Regions from separate parts of the Paenibacillus sp. FSL R5-0519 genome, predicted to be linked through region 3. Evidence: riboswitches for the same ligand, from Rfam matches in the RefSeq annotation. Region 3 holds a riboswitch; each other region holds the start of a gene.
What was found. Region 3 has a riboswitch for S-adenosylmethionine ahead of metA (homoserine O-succinyltransferase). Riboswitches for the same ligand answer to the same signal wherever they lie in the genome.
Positions count from the first base shown of each region.

Region 1: it holds a riboswitch for S-adenosylmethionine, as region 3 does, so the genes downstream of both, MKY73_RS03965 (methionine ABC transporter ATP-binding protein) here and metA (homoserine O-succinyltransferase) in region 3, are expected to answer to the same signal.
Region 2: it holds a riboswitch for S-adenosylmethionine, as region 3 does, so the genes downstream of both, mmuP (S-methylmethionine permease) here and metA (homoserine O-succinyltransferase) in region 3, are expected to answer to the same signal.

Region 1 is NZ_CP150234.1:895,668-900,919, reverse strand. It holds gene MKY73_RS03975 (MetQ/NlpA family ABC transporter substrate-binding protein) at 1-84, opposite strand, end outside; gene MKY73_RS03970 (methionine ABC transporter permease) at 160-819, opposite strand; gene MKY73_RS03965 (methionine ABC transporter ATP-binding protein) at 820-1,854, opposite strand; SAM riboswitch class I at 1,981-2,122, opposite strand; gene MKY73_RS03960 (Cthe_2314 family HEPN domain-containing protein) at 2,261-2,977, opposite strand; gene MKY73_RS03955 (heme A synthase) at 3,172-4,110, opposite strand; gene MKY73_RS03950 (thioredoxin family protein) at 4,521-4,865, opposite strand; gene MKY73_RS03945 (DUF2515 family protein) at 5,008-5,252, shown strand, end outside.
Region 2 is NZ_CP150234.1:582,446-587,697, reverse strand. It holds gene mmuM (homocysteine S-methyltransferase) at 57-1,097, opposite strand; gene mmuP (S-methylmethionine permease) at 1,075-2,487, opposite strand; SAM riboswitch class I at 2,579-2,681, opposite strand; gene MKY73_RS02570 (Ger(x)C family spore germination protein) at 2,744-3,946, opposite strand; gene MKY73_RS02565 (GerAB/ArcD/ProY family transporter) at 3,943-5,043, opposite strand; gene MKY73_RS02560 (spore germination protein) at 5,083-5,252, opposite strand, start outside.
Region 3 is NZ_CP150234.1:4,637,015-4,642,266, forward strand. It holds gene MKY73_RS20750 (aminotransferase class I/II-fold pyridoxal phosphate-dependent enzyme) at 1-52, opposite strand, end outside; gene MKY73_RS20755 (aminotransferase class I/II-fold pyridoxal phosphate-dependent enzyme) at 49-1,236, opposite strand; gene metA (homoserine O-succinyltransferase) at 1,261-2,178, opposite strand; SAM riboswitch class I at 2,413-2,536, opposite strand; gene corA (magnesium/cobalt transporter CorA) at 2,988-3,923, shown strand; gene MKY73_RS20770 (HRDC domain-containing protein) at 3,994-4,995, opposite strand; gene MKY73_RS20775 (ROK family protein) at 5,172-5,252, opposite strand, start outside.

The DNA of each region.
Region 1 (5,252 bases), 2.8 Mb from region 3:
GCTATCGGCATCCTTGTTGTTCCCGCAAGCTGCGAGAACTGCAATCAACATAAGACTAAGTAGAGCGAATGACCATTTTTTCATGTGTAAAACCCCTTCTCTAATCATTTTTTTCATGTGGCGTTCGAATGACTGCACAGCCATCATGTTATCTATGTGTTATTTCCTGGTGAAAAATGTGACCAAGCGATCTCCAGCCATCTGGAGAATTTGCACGAGAATGACCATAAACACAACGGAAATGATCATAACCTCATATTGATAACGGAAGTATCCATAGTTAATTGCCAGCGTTCCCAGTCCTCCACCACCAACCATGCCCGCCATTGCCGTATAAGAGACGAGCGTAACGATGGTAATGGTAATCCCAGCGAGCAGACCAGGCAGTGCCTCAGGCAACAACACCCGTCTTACAATCTGTCCGGTCGATGCGCCCATGGCCTGAGCTGCTTCTATAACCCCACGATCCACTTCACGCAAAGTAGTTTCCACTAATCGGGCGAAGTAAGGAGCGGCTGAAATAACCAAAGGAGGTATAACACCTAACACACCTGTAGCTGTACCGACGAGTGAACGAGTAAATGGAATAAGAGCAACAATCAAAATGATAAATGGAACTGATCGCAAAATATTTACAATCAAGGACAATATAATGTACACCGTCCGTGACTTGATCGAAGCAGATCGGGCTGTCATAAACAGCAGAACTCCGAGTGGTAAACCAAAGATAACGGTGAATAGGCCTGATACACCCAAAATTTGCAGTGTCTCTATGGAAGCTTTACCAACCTCTTCCCAACGAACTGTTGAAAAATCCATCTAACGAAGCACCTCCACATCAAGTCCGTCAGCGGTCAATTCGGATATCGTCCGATCAATCGCATTGGAATCACCTTCGAACCGAACGGTCAGTTGTCCATAAGGAACCTGTTTAATCGTAGAGATCGTTCCTTGCAGGATGGCAAAATCCACACCCGTCTTACGAACCGTTCTGGACAAAATCGCTTCATATGTTTTGTTCCCCAGAAAGGATATCTTCACAAGTTTCGAAGCAACACCTGCCTGCAATTCAATGCCTGCATTCGCCAGAGCGGTCTCTTCCAGAGCCAGTCCAGCTTCATGGTCACGCATCATGAAGTCCCGCGTAATCGCATGCTGCGGTTTCAGGAACACTTCGGTTACAGGTCCCTGTTCCACAATGCCACCTTGATGAATGACAGCCACCTTGTCACATATGTTTTGAATGACATGCATCTCATGTGTAATCAGCACAATCGTAAGGTTGTACTTTTCGTTAATGTCGAGCAATAACTTCAGAATTGAATTTGTCGTCTGCGGATCAAGTGCTGAAGTAGCCTCATCACATAGAAGTACATTCGGATCACTCGCAAGTGCTCTCGCAATCCCCACACGTTGTTTCTGTCCACCTGACAATTGAGCTGGATATTTGTTGCTATGGTTCTCCAGACCAACGAGATTGAGCATTTCCTTCACTTTGCGATCAATGGCATCCTTGGGTGTATCCACAAGCTTTAGAGGAAAAGCCACATTATCATATACCGTTGCAGAGGATAACAGATTGAAGTGTTGAAAAATCATCCCGATCTTGCGTCTCTGTTGCTGCAATTCGGTTTTGCTCAGTTCAGTCAGATTGATCCCGTCAACCCATACTTCACCCTCCGTAGGCCGCTCCAGCAAATTAATACAGCGAATCAGTGTACTTTTACCCGCTCCGGAATGCCCAATAACGCCGTAGATTTCACCCTTTTGGATGTTCAAATTCAACTCGGATAACGCTGTTGTAGACTTTTTTCCTTTGCCGTACGTTTTGGTTAATCCTTTTAATTCAATCAATCGCACTTGCCCCTTTCCAACCACCTACATGTATCTTTACCCGATCTAAAGGAAAACTCCCCTTAAAGTACAAAAAAAGAGCCCTTTGCAGAAACAAAGAGGGCTCTTCACGTGAAAGAATATACCTTCTCATCTGCCAAAATCGTGCCTTGCACCATTTTGTAGGAATTAGCACCTAACATTTATAACGAATGATACATGTATCATGTCATTACAAATCGGTTGCCGGGCTTCATCGGGCCTGTCCCTCCGCCGCTCTCGATAAGAAATATGTTATTGTAGGATTTTATAAGTTCATGTAGTTCATGCTTTATAATGTGAATGTAACTTTTGAGAAATATCAGTTCTTTCTTCGTCATTGTAACACTCTAATTGAAACTCAGTATATTCCAAGTATTCCGATTTGTCAAAGGGAATTATTTCTTTGCCATATTTTATTGATATAACGATAAGAGGCTGTTAACGTTTCACAGACCATATCCACGCCCTGACGCATTTCCTGCACATGCTGATTCAGATCCTCCAACTTTACTTTACCTTGCAAGGTCTGGTGTAACTGCCACAGGTCATCGTGCATTTCTGAGTTCATGTAGTGAATTTCCATATTACGTCGTTTGCGCAGCTTGCTCATCGGCTCCCGGTATGAGTCCTTGATCTGAATTAATTTCAACGCAAGATCATGATGCTCCCTCGCATAATCGAACTGCCTTAACACCGTAAAATAAGAAAAATGCGCTTTTGTATTTGAAGTATTCAACTGGAATATTTCATTCAATACGGTACCGACTTTATCCAGAATGGCAAAGCAGCGGATGAAGCCATCTTTGTAGAAATACACATATCGGGCATACTCGGCTTTTTCAGTCGGCGTCATGTCGTCCGTTGAGCCTGCAACGACCTTTTTGCGAAAATGAGCTGCAGCGAAGCTGCTTTGCTCCAGTTCATCCAGTGAGGAGATGAGTCCCTGAGTCCACACATACAGTTTCCGATAGTCATGCGTGGGATCATGATCCACATGCATTTGCCGCTGAAAGAGCTCAAGTGTATGCGCCATGGAGTCCATCGCTTCCTTCAATTTACCTTCGTTTATACGCGGTTTTTCCCCCAACAACGTTCGCAGCATATTTAACCTCCTCTTTTCCGAATCAACAAGAATTCATCACCGTAAAACTTCATCCATTCCGTGTAATTGCTGCTTGCCATAGGTTGCCCTGATCCCCCTGACATCAAACAAAGTCCACCTGTCCAATGATGTACATCACTGGATGGTGGACTTTCATATTAGGCCGAGTACCTTCAAGAGAACTGTATCTGTATCTAGAACCGATTAACCGGTCGATGCAGCTTGTACACCAGGAAACTCATATACGTCAAAACCCCGAACAATATGGCGATATCCAGCATATGAGCGAGCGCTACGAACATGTATACTTCCGGGCGGTTCATTGTCACCATCATGAAAATACCAATAACGACTTGCATCAGGATGAGAACAACGGATACCACGCCAAGGGTACGCATTTCCTTGTTGTCTGGATGATTACGGTAAGCGAAATGACCCAGAATTGCAATAACAATGACGAGCGACGCTGCTGCTGCACGGTGAGCAAAAGCAACCGCTACCCCTCCTGAAAGCTCAGGAATAATCTGCCCGTTACAGAGCGGAAATCCGGAACATCCGCCAGCAGAATTCGTGTGGCTCACAAATGCACCTGTGTATACCACGAGATATGTGTAAATGGTGGAGAACCAGACCAGATTCCTGAATTTTTTGCTCACCCGAGGGTATTTATTCAGTCGCTCCAATCCGCCATCTTTTGCCTCCTGCCTTATGCCCAGCGCCATCATCAGGGAACTGGCAAAAGCAATCAGTGCAAAGCCGAAATGCAGTGCCATGACTGCTGAAGATTGGGAGAAGACAACAGCAAAAGCCCCCATAATTCCCTGCACGATAACAAATACCAGGGTTAAGAAAGAGAACAATTGCAGGTCACGACGTGACTTGCCAAACAGCAGAAAAGCAACAAACGAGGCAATGGACAACAATCCAGCCAGTGCGCTTACAGCGCGATGGGAATATTCAATAAGTGAAGCCACAGTATGTGCCGGAACGAGTTTCCCGTTACATAAAGGCCATTCCGTTCCGCAACCAAGGCCCGATTCCGTTTTGGTTACGATGCCTCCACCAAAAGTGGCCAGAAACATGACAAGACAGGTTAATACGGTTAACCATTTAAACAAAGTTAAGTGTTTCAATTTTTTCTCACCCGCTGTTGGTTTAAGATGGCGAAGAATATTCTCCGCTTGTTTCGATACTTTGACACTTATTTCACAACTAAATTCATTATACCGGATAAAATGTTCATTGACGCCCGCGCTTTGTGACAAAATGTTAACGTCTGATGAAATAATGACCCATAGGTCACTGGGGATATGTAATTGAGGGATATGCCAGTTGAATTGTGTCTTAAACTGAATCCTAAACACACAAACGCCATTTCCCTATTTCAAGAGAAATGGCATTTTTTTTAGTATACCCTTTTACGACATGAACCTGTCATACTTTTATATAAGTTCTTTCAACATTTACACAATAACAGCGATCGGAAGGTTATTCTGTCATCGGAGTGTCTGTGTGAATATTCATCATTTGAACTTATATAACATCATTTATGAATCGTGTTGTACACCTCAACTGCGCGATCCAGGAACTGCTCAATCTCTTCTCTCGACTTGCGCAGCTTGTTCACGTACCGTACGAGTTCGCGCCCATCTGTATACGCCACAAAGCTCGGAATGCCAAGAATATTCTGCTCTTCACTGACCGTTCCAACCTGATCCACGTCGACCTCAATCAAAGTCAGTTCACGTGCATATTTCTCTTCAACCTCAGGCATAAACGGATCGATGTATTTGCAGTCACCACACCAGTCTGCCTTGAATACGGCAATCGTCAAACGTGGGGATTGGATGGCTACATCAAAAGCCGGTTTGGAAGTAATCTGTTCCATTCGGTTCATCTCCCTTTCTGTACCTTGTCTTATCCTAAGTGAAGCAAATTGGCGAGTGGAAGTCAAATAATCAGCGCATACTTAGAATAAACCACATAGTCTGTGAATTTAAACCCAGAACATCATGAAAGGGTGTCACATCATGACTTCCACCCGAACCGATTCTTCCAGTGAACAGCATCACGGGTCCCTACTGCAGATGGTTCGTTCCATTCCGGGAGCTGCCCGGGAAATCTGGCGTGGTAAACAAGCGGCTTGGCAAGCTTCAGCACAGCTTCGTCACCCTTTGCGTAACATCGCGTGGGATACCGATACGGCAGCTGCCTTGCAGTCTGAGGTGGAGCGTTTGCTGCCTGCCAGCAACAAATCATTTGCACGCACGGATCA
Region 2 (5,252 bases), 2.5 Mb from region 3:
CCTTCATAAGATACGAAAGGGCTTTTCCACGCAGATCTGGATCGGCTAAATATACTTCAGCTTCGCCACTTCTTCGCAAGCTCGCCAATCTGATGTGGCGTAGTACGGCAACAACCGCCAATAATCCGTGCTCCAGCAGCAACCCATGCCTCCGAAGCATCACTCATACTGCCACATGTACCCTGTCCACTCCACGTCTTCGTTGCTGCATCGTATACTTCTCCCGAGTTCGGATACACAATAACAGGTTTGTCGCTGGCACGGCTGAGAATACCTACGGCTTCCGTCACCACTTCCATCGGAGCACAGTTCAGGCCAATCGCCGCAATCTGCGGCTCGGAGCCAAACGTCTGTGCACATAACTCAAGCGGTGTGCCCTCGCTGATGTTTGTCCCGTCTTTTAAAGAGAAAGATAACCAGGCATATGCATGAGGAAACTCCTTCAGCAAATCAACCAGCACCTGTGCTTCCTGCAAGGATGGAATCGTCTCAAAAGCTAGAATATCAGCACCCGCTTCAAGCAGCGCGGCCATCCGCGGACGATGAAATGCAGCCAACGTCTCATCTGTCACACCGTAGTGACCGACATACTCCGATCCATCAGCTAGATAAGCGCCGTAGGGCCCAACGGATGCAGCAACCATCGGTCGTGGCCGAGCCAAGACCCCTGTCTCGAAGACATCAGACGTTTGTTGTGCCGTTCCGAATACCAGATTGCCCTCCGGTTTGACTGCCGTGTTCTCAAATCCCCCGTCCTGCACTTCTGCCCATACGTCATCTCTCGCCTGTGCAGCCAGCTGCACCGTCTTGCGAATCAGGTCCAACGCTTCTTGCTCTCCGATTCCTCTCTTGCGGAAGCCATCCACCGTCGCCTGATAACTGGATGTAATCGCACAGTCGGCTCCTGCACGGAAATAATCCGCATGGACCTGAACGATAACATCTGGATTCTCGAGCAATACACGAGCCGACCATAGTGGATCATCCAGATCACAGCCATGCTGTTCAAGTTCCGTTGCCAGCGCTCCATCCAGAATCATGACCGGATGCTCACGTAGGATCTGTTCTATGGGATTAGTCTGTTGTACTTGCGTCATGTACTTGTCCTCTTTTCTTATTCACACGTTCTGTCAGATAATAAGCTGCGTAACATACTGCGATAAATGGAACCCCACAATACAGCGCAATTCGCTGTGTCGGGTCGAAAGCAATACCTATACATGAAGCCAGGCATAATATAAATGAAACAATCGGTACCACAGGATACAGTGGTGTACGGTAGACCAGATCTTTGACCTCATGTCCTTCCCGGATATACTGTCTGCGGAACATATACTGGGAAGCGCTGATGCTCATCCATACGGCAACGACAGCCAGACCTGATATGGAGACCAGCGTAATATACACCGTACCTGGCGCAATGATGCTGGACAGCAGAGCCAGTGCACCACCCACCATACTGATCAGAAGTGCATTCAGCGGTACCCCGCGCTTGGTCAATTTGGCAAACCACGGAGAGATCGTTCTTTTGTCAGCCAGAGACCAGAGCATCCGTGAAGATGCATAGAGGCCCGAATTGGCAGCAGAGAGAATCGCCGTCAGAATAACAAAGTTCATGATGTCTGCTGCATAGGGTACACCTACCCGCTCCATTACCGCTACAAACGGACTTTCCAGTACACTGGCATCCGACATGGGCAGCAAGGCGGACAAGATCACAATCGTTCCGATGAAAAAAATAACCAAACGCCACAGCGTGGTATGAATAGCCTTCGGTATCGTCTTTTCCGGGTTCTCCGTCTCACCGGCGGCGATACCGATTAACTCGGTGCCTGAGAATGCAAAGTTTACAGCAAGCATGGTCATCAATATCGCTGTAGCCCCATGAGGGAACCACCCGAATGCTGTAATATTCGAAAGGAATGGAGCCGGTTCAGCATCCGCCATGGGGATGAATCCAAACATCGCTGCACCACCAATAATAATGAAAATTACAATGGTAACTACTTTGACAGATGAGAACCAGAACTCGGATTCCGCAAAAAGTTTTACCGTTAGAGCATTGAACAAAAAGATCATTAGTGCAAAAAGTGCGCTCCATATCCATACGTTTACAGATGGGAACCAACGCTGCATCAGCAGACCGGCGGCTGTGAATTCAGAGCCAAGCGCAACAGTCCAGGTTAACCAGTACAACCAAGCTACCGTGTAACCTGTTGCTGGTCCGATATATTTGGCTGCATAACTATGGAATGCTCCCGTCTCCGGCATATGAACAGACAGTTCACCAAGACAGAGCATTACCAGATATACAACGATAGCTCCAATCAGGTAGGACAGAATGGTGCCCAAGGGTCCCGCCTGCTGGATCGTATAACCTGAGCTCAGGAATAATCCCGTTCCGATGACTCCTCCGAGAGAGAGCATGACCACATGCCGTGCCTGCATTTTCCGTTGAAAATGCCCTTTGTCGCTGTTGTTCTCCATACCTACTGCTCCCTACTTCTTCATCCAGAAAAAACAAAAAAGACCCACTCTTCCTAAAGAGTGCGCCGTTACTGACAAATAAAAACAAACGCTCCTATCTATCAGGCTGTTCACCCGCTGGAATTAGCACAGTATCCTTCAGATCTGTTGCTGAGGTTTCTAAGGGCCAGTCCCTCCACCTCTCTGGATAAGAAAATGATTTTTTATAAATATAGCGATTGATCATGAATGTGTCAATATTTAAATCATAATCTCGCTATTCTGTGGAAGACCCCGGATTGGTGATGGATATCTTGACATCATACGTAATCGGCACGGTGCTGAAGATTCGGTCCCAATCGTCCTTGACCTTCTTCCATGTTTTTGGATGTTTAATACGCAAGCTATCCCGAAAATCCGCTACATCGACTTTATAGGTATGCTGAAGTTTGTACAATACCTGACGAATCTGTTGTTCGGCCAGTTCAGCAAAATCCTTTTCTAATTCTCTAAGATATTCACCTTTTTCCTCTTCCTCGGGAGCGCGCCAATCCTCCATCAGCCAGCCCTCGGATTCAGTCTTCACATGGAATGAAATATCATTGCCAACTACCTTCGGGGTGATTTTCACCTTTTTCTTCTTCATTTCGAACAACACAGTGAATCCTTCTTTATTGTGTGTCTTCAAGACGCCTCCCTTTTTTTTGGAATTGAGCCATGACAACCCTTCCAGATCTGTTTGACTAAGTTCTCCGATGAACTTGGTCGTTTTCCCATCAAAGATGCTGCCTCCGGAGAACTTATCCTCTCCATCGGAGTTTAATACATTCTGTAGCAAGAAGCTCGATCCGGATTGCATTTGTGCGTCTAACTTGGACAGCAGAACCGGATCAAGTATTTTATTGGATATATAAGAGTTGTTCGTAATGCCTGTGAGATAGAATGCTGGTATTCGAGAAGGATCTTGTGATGTTAACACATCTAATGCAGAATGATGACTGATCAGCACCAGGCAGTTCGGTCGAATATCATTATCCCGTAGTACAAAATCAAGTAATTGGTCCAAACCATATTTTTTGGCGATATCCTTGGAGACGACGATAACTTTCAGATGATGTCCAATGAGGGGGCGATCCCGCCTTAGTGCAAACTGGCGGAAGATTTGCAGCATGGAATCTCCACTGAGCTGTTCATTGGCATAGGATGTTTTGCCGGAAGAAGGAGAACCGGATTGCTGGCTCGATTGACTGTCGGAAAAGCCCGGAGCGATCTGCACCGTAGCAGTTACATAGTTCTTCTTAGGATATGAGCCTCCCTGAGCAGCGATGTCTTTCTCGAATTCCGTCTCTTTGCCGACATCAATTCCAAGACCGACATAAAGACTTAAATCCTCTATTTCTCGACTGCTCCAGCATCCGGATATCAATAACAGAATACACAAGGCAGAAGCTACACGTAAGAACATACGGAATGGAATCATACACGCTTGCCTCCTTTTTTGCGAATCAGACTTATCAACAGTAACACCAGAGGTAGAATGCCAAATAAATAAACAGATGCATTGCCCAGCATATCTCCAAGCGCAAAAGTATCGTCCACCGTTTTGGGCATCATGGCTGTCACATAAATGAACGGAAGCAGACCGTACATAATGCCTTTGATTTTTTTGGAACGGAACAAATCACGAATGCCCACCGAAGCACAGTAATGTGTGATCGCGGTAGTCGAAAAAATCTGCATAATCCAGATGACCAGCAATAAGGATTCAAATCGTTCGAATATTAATCCTTGTATCTCGAAGCTTCTTACCAAATCCAGCGTTGGCCAAGTTCGTGTTTTGATTCCATCCAGGGATAGGCTACCGACAACCATGACAACTGTAATTAAATAGATCGCGGTCGTTACGAAGATTCCCCAGCTCATTGCCATATTGCTCTTCTTCGGATTTTTCATATAAGCAGTCATGATTAGCATCACCTCATACCCCGTATATGATAATAGGGAAGGCTTGAGTCCTTTGAAAACAGGCATAAGACCTTCGCCGAGCACTGGTCTAAGATTTCCAATCTCAAATAGCTGATTACTCAGCAGAATTTCAATGACAAATATAATGATTGTAATCGGCAGAATAATCTCGAACACCCTTACAATGACACCAAGCCCGCCTGAGATCATATATATACCGATCCACATGAAGACCATTACAATCGCCCATGTGGGCGTACGTTCAAGCAGATACATCCCTGTTACTTCAGCCATGACTCTAATTTCGAATGCGGCAATCACCATAAAATACATAATCATGGCAAATCCCAATATGTAAGCAATCCAGCTCCCCGTAATTTCACGGGTGAACTGGAATACCGTTTTTCCCGGAAATCTGCGACATAAGGTAACCAGAATAATGCCGACACCTGCAATAATCAGTCCCGACAGAATAATGGATATCCAGACATCCGGTGTTCCGACAGCCTTACTGGTCGTTCGAGGTAACGTCAGGATCCCGGCGCCAAGCATGTAATTCACAATAATGACAACAGCCTGTGTTGTGGTTATCTTTTGTGGGGAACCATTCACTCTACTTCACCTCCAACCCTCGTGTCCATGGGATTCAATTTATTCTTTTCGATCCTTGTCGAGTGGATTACTCATATCGGGACGCATTCTCATCATGTTTAACGGAGCACGTATAACGAAATCCTTCCAGTCATTCATATGATAAGGAACGGCCGGTGCAACATAAGGTACGCCAAAACTGGAAAGTCGAGCCAGATGCGTGCATACAA
Region 3 (5,252 bases):
ATTTGGTATCAAATTTTAATTCAGAATTGGGCTTGTTGTTGGACTCACTCATGAGTGCACGCCTCCTTCAACTTCCTGTTGTGCAGCTGTCAGAGCATTGCCAAGATCTGCAATCAGATCATCCGCATGTTCAATGCCTACAGAGAACCGGAGCAGTCGGTCATCGACACCTACGGCATCACGGATTTCAAGCGGAATATCCGCATGCGTTTGTACCGCTGGGTAGGTCATGAGTGATTCCACTCCACCGAGACTTTCGGCAAAAGCAATCAGTTTGATATGACGTAGCAATGGTTCAACGTAACGTGCATCCTTCACTTTAAAAGAGAAGATACCTGTGTTACCGGTGGATTGTTTATTCTGCACCTCATACCCCGGATGATCGGACAGGCCTGGATGATACACTTCACCCACCGCTGGATGCTCAAGCAAGTATTTGGCAATGGTAAGCGCATTGTATTCATGACGCTCCATGCGAAGAGCCAGCGTTTTCATGCCTTTCATCAACTGGTAGGAGTCGCTTGGAGACAATACCGCTCCAATGGAATTATGCAGGAAAGCCATCTCTGCAGATAATGCCTCACCCTTGGTTATAATTAGTCCGGCCAGCACATCATTGTGTCCGCCCAGATATTTGGTAGCGCTATGAATGATGATATCGGCGCCCAGTTCAATCGGACGTTGGAAAAATGGAGTTAACAACGTGTTGTCAACAATGGTCAACAGGTTGTACTTTTTCGCCCAGGAAGCAACGGCTTCCACATCTGTGATCATCATCAATGGATTGGTTGGTGTCTCAATAAATACCGCTTTGGTATTTGGCTGACGAACCTTCTCCAGTGCTGCCAGGTCATTCGTGTCCACATAACTTGCGGTTACACCGAAACGGGACAAAATGCGTTCGAGCAGGCGATAGGTCCCACCATACAAATCCAGCGATACTATAAGATGATCTCCTTGACCAAACATGGCAAAAATCGTTTGCAGGGCGGCCATACCCGAGCTACAGGCAAACCCTGCATCACCGGACTCCAGCGCTGCAGCCGCTTCTTCCAACACTTTACGGGTTGGATTCGTCGTACGAATATAATCAAACCCCGTGCTTTGTCCTAGCTTCGGGTGGCGAAACGCAGTGGATTGATAGATCGGAAAGTTAATGGCGCCTGTTACCGGTTCATTGATGGACCCTATTTGTGCTAAGCGGCTTTCGATTTTCAACTTGTTGTTGTCTTCCATTGCTGCATCCTCCTGTAATCTCGATTAGATTTGCGGGCCAATATCGTAAGGTGTTTCTTGATACACATAGTAATTGAGCCAGTTAGAGAATAATAAGTTGGCATGAGCGCGCCAGGTAGCCGGTGGCACACGGGAAGGATCGTTATTTGGATAATAGTGTCTAGGCAATGCAATATCCAACCCTCTGGCTACATCCCGGTCATACTCCCACTTTAATGAGAACGGGTCGTACTCGGCATGACCTGTGGCAAAAATTTGTTTGCCGTCTTTGGTCGCAACCAGGAAGATACCCGCTTCCTCGGATTCAGCCAAAATCTCTAAATTTTCATTCTTTTCAATATCTTCGCGTCTCACTTCCGTATGACGGGAATGTGGAACGTTGAATACCTCATCGAATCCACGCAACAATGGAACATGTGGTTTATTGATCGTATGTGGGAAAACACCAAAGCACTTTTCATCAAGTGGTACTTTCGGCACATCAAAATGATGGTATAGACCTGCTTGGGAAGCCCAACATATGTGGAGGGTTGAAGTCACATTGGTTTTGGTCCATTCGAAGATCTCCTGGATTTCATTCCAATAGTTCACGTCTTCAAAATCCATCTGTTCCACCGGGGCACCCGTAATAATCATGCCATCGAAACGGCGGTGCTCAATCTCATCGAAGGTTTTATAGAACAGATCCAAATACTCCTGAGACGTATTCTTCGACGTATGGGATTTGGGATGTACGAGAACAACATCCACCTGAATAGGCGTGTTTCCGACCAGACGAAGCAATTGTGTTTCGGTCGTTTCCTTTGTCGGCATCAGGTTTAATATAGCGATACGGAGTGGACGAATATCCTGCTGGTATGCAGAAGTTTCATCCATGACGAAGATATTCTCTCCTTCAAGTACTTCTTTTGCGGGTAAAGTATCCGGAATTTTGATTGGCATGGTAAGTCTAACTCCTCCTTGTGCATAGATAGATGCAGCTGCCACTGGCTTGATGTCTTCATATCATTACAGTGACAGACTGCCTTGAGCTTGTAAAACATTGAATTGCTCATTCATCCAACGTTACAAACAACCTCAAGTTCCTTAGCGAAAATCACTGCTGAGAAGTCGGGGCATATGACAAAGACCTTCCTCGGATTTCGAGAAAGGTCATATGTAAATAGATATGCGCCTCTCTCATCTCTCAGTTACAACAGTGCCACTTGACACTAGGTCGCTGCAAGAATTAGCACCGTGCGGTATACCGCCGGTTGCCGGGTTTCATCGGGCCAGTCCCTCCACCTACTCTTGATAAGATTTCGCTGTATTAGATTGTAATTTAATATGGTTCACCGTCTACTTTATTACATTAATGCCCTTACGTCAAGGTGCAGTTCTCTGTCCGCTGTCCAGATCGGAACCGTTCTTCATCCGTTGTCATACACTGCCTCAGGGCGCGAAATAGACACATTTTTGCGCTTGAAAGCACCTTGTACCAGCGGTATACTAAACAAGGTGTTATAAACCCTTATGTGAGAGGTGACATATTAAATGGATGGCGACCCGAGGCCTGACTGGCAGCCGAATTCCGACAAACTGCATAGAGAATTGACATCAGCATGCCGGCAGCGGGACGTGACTTCCGTTTGATTATATAGTGAACGCAGCCCTGATCTCCAGGCTCCGCTGCCGACCGGCTGATTTGTTCTTTTTGCGCCCATAATGATAATATCCGCCGAGTTGGCGGGTGCAGAAGGAGTAGATTAACGATGAAAATCCGGTTGGTAAACAACGGTGTATTTATTCCGGTGGACGATATTCAGCAGGCGCTGACTCCACCAGCGGAAGGATTTTACTGGATTGATGCAGATGTAGACGATTTGGCGGTACTTCAACCGCTGTTCTTGATGCATGATCTGGCTGTGGAAGACTGTCTCAGTGACGAAGAACAACGTCCGAAGATTGAAATTTATGAGAACCATTATTTTATTGTGATTAATAGCATCCGTTTCGATGATGAAGAGATATTTCTGCGTGCAGTCAACCTGTTCCTCGGAAGACATTTTATCATTAGTGTTACGAAGCAAAAGGTCAGCGAATTGCGCACACTGAAACCAATCCTGTGGGAACAGGAAATCAGTACACCGGATCGTCTGCTGTATTTGCTGGTTGACTTGATTGTTGATAATTATTTCACCGTAGGTGACCGGATTGAAGCTCGAATCGAAAAGCTTGAGGAAGACATTCTGATGCATACCAAAAAGTCACATCTGAATGAAATCATCGGGCTGCGCAGTGAGATTCTGTGGCTGAAAAAAGTCCTTGGACCTCAGAAAGAGGTCATTAACACACTGAACAAAAAAGATCTGCGTCTCATCGATGATCAACTGCAAAAGTATTTCAGTGACATCTATGAAAATGCCGTAAAAATATCGGAAACCTTTGAGACTTATCGCGACCTAATGGGCAACTTGCGAGAAGCCTACCAATCCAGTATAGCGAACCGGGCGAATGAGATCATGCGTGTGTTTACCGCCATTACCACGGTCTTCATGCCGCTGACGGTTATTACCGGTATATACGGTATGAACTTTACGAATATGCCCGAGCTTAACTGGAAATACAGCTATTTTGTTGTAATTGGCCTGATGGTTACACTGGGCCTGAGCATGTTCTTCATTTTCCGCAAAAAAGACTGGGTATGAACTCGTACGAAATAACAAAGACGATGCGCTCCTCTTGGAGGAACGCGTCGTCTTTTTCTATACCCTGCAACTAACTTACATTCCGCTCTGTCTCTGCATGCCGACGGAAGCGGATGCGAATCATGCGCAGTTTTTCATAGACCTGCTCCAGACTTCCTCCGTCGGGCTTCTCCGCTCCATACACCTTATGTAAAACTGGCTTCAGGAACGTATCTCCCAGCTCCTCATATGCACTCCATACAGCCTCTTGTTCGTTCTCTGGCATCACAGCAAGCTCCACATCAAGAAGGCAATCGGTGTCATAACCTTCGAGATCAAGTGCCTCTAACAGCTCAATCAACTCGCGTCGGGATAATCCGGATCGATTAACGATTTCTTCTAACGTATGCCCTTCCTTCATGCCTTCAAGCACCTGCTTGCGCGTGGTGAACTTATCCAGTTCCTGCTTGTACTTCTGCTCTCTCTGCTTGTATAACCAGTTCTCATACTCTTCTTCCTTCAGCGCCGTGTACACCCATTCCAGCGGGAATGTCGTTGAACGCTCCAACCCGTTCGTAATCTCCATCCATTCCAAACCATAGTCGGTCGCTTTGCTCTCTCCTACGCCCGGCAATTGCATCAGTTCATCCATCGATTGTGGCACAAAGGCACTGATCAAACGCAGCAGACGATTCGTTGCAATAAAATACGGTGCCTTCCGGTCAGACACGGCTCTCTTCCTGCGCCATGTGCACAGATCCGTATATAACTGTTCATTGCCGTATAACTCACTGTAACAATGCAGCCGCTGTCCACCATAACTGCGCAACTTCAAATCATCATTCTCATGAAATAACCCCTGCAACTGCGGTCGGTACCCTTCACTCATCTGTATCGCAAGCCGATGACGGTAAATATGAAGCAGTTCCTCCCAAGAAGTCCCTTCATACCAGATGTTGTCCTCACGATCTCCTTCCTCGTAGCGACTCCATCCCAGCTGCCAACCATCTTCCTCTTCCCCAATCCATAGCTGTGCATACTCTGCATTCTGATCTGACATTCTGGACAATCTGTTCATGAAAATGACTTCCATTTCCGTTCCCTCCCTTTAACATTTCAGCCTAAACGGGTTAGCTACACTATCTACAGGCAGCACAAAAAAACACCTCTCCTGCAAAATCCATGCAAGAGAGGTGCTTCCTCATTAACCGTACTATGCTGTTGCCCATATCATACCACAATGGTAAAATTCGTCAATCCCTTATTGATCTACTTATTTAATGCCAGTTTGGCAAGCGCCAGCGAACCACATAGTCCCGCATTGTCACCAAGTCCCGGTGAAACAACATA